Regions from separate parts of the Tardiphaga sp. OK245 genome, predicted to be linked through region 1. Evidence: riboswitches for the same ligand, from Rfam matches in the RefSeq annotation. Region 1 holds a riboswitch; the other holds the start of a gene.

The links. A riboswitch is a leader RNA that binds a small molecule or an ion and turns the genes downstream of it on or off. The one in region 1 is predicted to bind cobalamin.
Region 2: linked by a shared signal. The riboswitch ahead of metE (5-methyltetrahydropteroyltriglutamate--homocysteine S-methyltransferase) and the one ahead of BLW80_RS02620 (DUF1636 family protein) in region 1 are both predicted to bind cobalamin.

What each region holds. Positions count from the first base shown of each region.
Region 1 covers NZ_FNWZ01000001.1:579,690-581,888, forward strand. The annotation lists gene cobU (bifunctional adenosylcobinamide kinase/adenosylcobinamide-phosphate guanylyltransferase) at 1-488, opposite strand, end outside; gene BLW80_RS02620 (DUF1636 family protein) at 485-934, opposite strand; cobalamin riboswitch at 1,044-1,234, opposite strand; gene cobT (nicotinate-nucleotide--dimethylbenzimidazole phosphoribosyltransferase) at 1,334-2,199, shown strand, end outside.
Region 2 covers NZ_FNWZ01000003.1:716,864-719,062, reverse strand. The annotation lists gene BLW80_RS15955 (M23 family metallopeptidase) at 1-606, shown strand, start outside; cobalamin riboswitch at 775-986, shown strand; gene metE (5-methyltetrahydropteroyltriglutamate--homocysteine S-methyltransferase) at 1,112-2,199, shown strand, end outside.

The sequences.
Region 1 (2,199 bases):
GCAATGAACGCAACATTCGGCACGGCGGCCGCGATGATCTGGTTGAGGAGGCCCTGCGCATCGCGAAACGCGCGGCCGAGCGGTGTCTCCGGCACGAGGCCGAGGCCGACTTCGTTGGACACGAACACGATCGGATAGCGCGAGACATCGAGGAAGCGCACCAGGCGCTTCGCTTCAATCTCTGGATCGCGCTCGGCAAACATCAGGTTCGACAGCCACAGTGTCAGGCAATCCACCAGCACGACGCGCCCGACCGTGGCCTCGCGCGTCAGCGCATCGACAAGCGCCAGCGGCTCTTCCACAGTGATCCAGCCTTCGCCGCGCTGCTTGCGATGCTGCGCGATGCGGGCATGCATCTCGTCGTCACCGGCCGTCGCAGTGGCCAGATAGATTTTCGTCAGGCCGATGCCATCGACCAGCTTTTCGGCGAAGGACGACTTGCCCGAGCGCGCACCGCCCAGCACCAACGTGGTAGAGGTCGCGGTCATTTCGGCGCACGCCCATCTTCAGGCGACCAACGCATCGGCGGCACGCGCGCGACCATGCCCTTGCGCAGCACCTCGGCGCGCTCGCGCCATGGCACCAGACCGTAATCGGCCTTCTGATAGGACTCCACGAAAGACACCAGCGCCGCGCTGCCGCTATCGGTCTGCAGATCGCCGAACAAGAACGTGTAGCCATCAGGGCTCGTCACCGCGACGGTCGCCGGTCGCTTGCAGACGCTGAGGCACTGCACCGGACGCACCATCACGGCGCCATCGCCATCGCCGAGGGCGGCCTTCACCGCATCGAACATGTCCGGCCCGACGATCGTGCCAGTTTCGGCGGCCTTGCAGCTGATGCACACACTCACGACAACGGGACCAGCGGGCACGGGGCGCGGCGGTTCGACCGAAATTTGTTCGCCAGAGATATCGGCGCTGTCGTGATCCATCACATGCTCAGTTCACGCCCTCACGGGCTTACGAGCTTTGTTGGATCGCGCCGACAGCATTGCCGTCGGTTCGCTCCCGTCCGGTGCACCCCGCCCCGACGACGCCTCCAAAGCACAGTTCGTGATGGCAGGTCTCCTGGCTTGCGAGTCACAGCCTGTTGCCGCCTTCCCAAGAATTCTGAAGAATTCCCAGTGGCACCGGCGCGGGCTCGTCGCTTACAGTTGCGGGGGCAGCGCCGGCCTCAAACCGGCTTCCCTATTCACCTTCCACGCGGAAGGACCATCGCAAAAGACGCTATCTGCCGGGTGCGCCGGGGTCAACCGCGCCGACGGACTGTAGCCCGGACCTGTTGACCTTGCAGGTCGTCTTGCGTCAGTTAGGCCGCGAAAAGGAACCCTATGTCCGCCCATTCCCAGCCCTTGTGGCAACCGCCCGCCATTGCGCCTGTTGACCCGCAGATCGCGGCAGGAATCCGCGCCGCCATCGACTGCAAGGCCAAGCCGCTGGGATCGCTCGGTCGAATCGAGGAGCTGGCATTGCAACTCGGCATGATCCGGCATCCAGGCGAACCGCGCGGTGACAATGCCGTGCTGCTGGTGTTCGCGGGGGATCACGGACTGGTGGCCGAAGGCGTGTCGCAATATCCGTCGGCGGTCACGGTCGCGATGGTGATGACCTATCTGGCCGGCCGCGCCACGGCCAATGCTTTCGCCGCGGCCAATGACATCGGTGTGCGCGTGATCGACATCGGCGTCGCTGCGGAACTGCCTCTCCATCCGAAGCTGATCGACGCCAAGGTCCGCATGGGTACGGCGAATGCCGCGCGCGAGCCAGCGATGACGGCAGAGCACGCGGCCGATGCGCTGACGCGCGGCTTCAGAATCGCCGTCGGTGAGATCAAGGCCGGCGCAGACATCATCGCGCTCGGCGAGATGGGAATTGGCAACACGGCCTCATCGGCACTGGTGGTTCATCGACTCGCACCGGCACCCCTGGATGATTGTATCGGCGTTGGCGCCGGGCAGGATGATGCCGGCATGGCGCGCAAGCGCGCGGCGATCACGAAGGCGGCAGCGCGCAGCGACGCAACTGCGCCACTGGATGTGCTGGCCCAATTCGGCGGATTGGAAATCGCAGGCATGGCCGGAGCGATCCTCGGCGCAGCTTCGCAACGGCGGCCGGTGATCATCGACGGCTTCATCTCCAGCGCCGCGGCACTGCTCGCCGTTCGTCTGTGTCCGGCTGCACGCGGCTACTGCGTCTT
Region 2 (2,199 bases), on a different contig from region 1:
ACGGTACCCGGCGCGCGTACGGCCAATGCAGCTCCTGCAGCCGCGCCGCTCGCTGCGCCCGTCGCAGCCGTGACGGCTGCTCCGGCTGGCGCGGTCACGTCCGCTGCCGTGGCCCGTGTTGCTTCTGCCGAACCCGCACAGAAGGCCCGTCTCGCAAGTGCCACGACGACGCCTGAAGAAACCACGCCGGAATCGCCGACTAAAGCCGCTGACGCAACCGGCGCTTTGCCGACGTTCCGTTGGCCGGTGCGCGGCCGCGTGGTCACAGGCTATGGCGCCAAGACCAATGGCAAGTCCAACGACGGCATCAACGTCGCCGTGCCGGAAGGCACGCCGATCAAGGCTGCCGAAGATGGCGTCGTTGCCTATTCCGGCAACGAGCTGAAGGGTTACGGCAATCTGGTCCTCGTTCGTCACTCCAACGGCTACGTCACCGCATATGCCCATGCGAGTGAGCTGATGGTGAAGCGTGGCGAGACCATCAAGCGCGGTCAGGTGATCGGCAAGTCCGGCCAGTCCGGTGAGGTTACTTCGCCGCAGCTTCACTTCGAGATCCGCAAGGGCTCGTCGCCGGTCGATCCGCTGCAGTTCCTCAACGGGGCGTAAGCGCAATCCACGAAGTGTAGTTCGCATTTAAGCAAGCCCGGCCTCGTGCCGGGCTTGATGCGTTTGATCCCGGGGCTGCGGCCCACTCCAGCTCCGGAGTCTTCAGCGCGCTGCTGCGAGTGGGCAGCTTGCGCGCGCAAGCTCGGTTGACTGCCGCGCGATGTTGCCCATATGTGGACATGTCGTGGTTCTTCGGGAAGGTTTGCCCGAAGCTAAGAGGGAAGCCGGTGAGGCGTTAAGCCAAGGCCGGAGCTGCCCCCGCAACTGTAAGCGGTGAGCCGCTGTCCATTAAAGTCACTGAGACCTGCAAAGGTTTTGGGAAGGCCGGACAGCAGCATTGACCCGCGAGCCAGGAGACCTGCCTCGACAACATAAACGTCCTCGGGCGGGGTGTCCCGGTGGTGCGGTTGCGATTCCGCGACTGCCGTCGTGGAATCCAGACGTGTCACTTTGGCCTTTTGCCCCCAATCATTGGGGTTAAGCCATGTCTACTGTGTCAAAGTCTATCACTTCCAAATCTACTTCCTCACTGCGTGTTGCTACATTGGGTACGCCACGGATCGGTCCGCGGCGTGAACTCAAGATGGCGCTGGAAAGCTATTGGTCCGGTGCAATCGACGAGAACGCGCTGATCGATGTCGGCGTCGGGCTGCGTGCCGCAAATTGGGCGCGTCAGAAGTCGCTCGGGATCACGGTCATGCCGTCGAACGACTTCTCCTTCTACGATCAGGTGCTCGATACCAGCGTCATGGTCGGTGCCATTCCTGAGGTCTATGGTTGGAAGGGCGGAGACGTTTCCTTCGCAACCTACTTTGCCATGGCACGTGGATCACAAGGCGATGCGCATGACGAGGCCTGTACGCATGGGTCTCACGCGCATGATACGTCGCAAGGCGTACCAGCGCAGGAGATGACCAAGTGGTTTGATACTAACTACCATTTCATGGTCCCGGAGCTGACGCCGGATCAGACGTTCAGTCTCGCATCGCGCAAGCCGATCAAGGAGTACGAAGAGGCGAGATCGCTGGGCTATCAGACACGACCTGTGCTGGTTGGGCCTGTAACCTATCTGAAGCTGGCCAAGAGTGCGGATGCGTCATTCGATCCGGTGACGCTGCTCGACAGATTGCTGCCCGTCTATGTTGATGTGCTTGGGGAATTGGCCGACAGCGGCGCCGAGTGGGTGCAACTGGATGAGCCGTGTCTGGTGCTCGATCTCGACGCATCCGCTCGGCAGGCACTGCAGAAGACCTATGCGGCTTTTGCCGAAGCGGTTCCGCAACTCAGGATCATGCTGAACACCTATTTTGGTGAGCTGGGCGACAACCTCGATCTGGCCCTGTCGCTTCCCGTCGCCGGGCTTCATCTCGATCTGGTCCGCGCGCAGGACCAGTTCGATGAAGTCGCTGCGAAGGCGCGGAAGGACATGATCCTCTCGCTCGGCGTGATCGATGGACGTAATATATGGCGGTCCGATCTGTCCAGTCTGCTCGATGGGTTGGAACCCATGGTCGATCTGCTGGGGCGGGATCGCGTTGAGCTGGCGCCGTCCTGCTCACTGCTGCATGTGCCGATCGATCTCGGCCTTGAGAC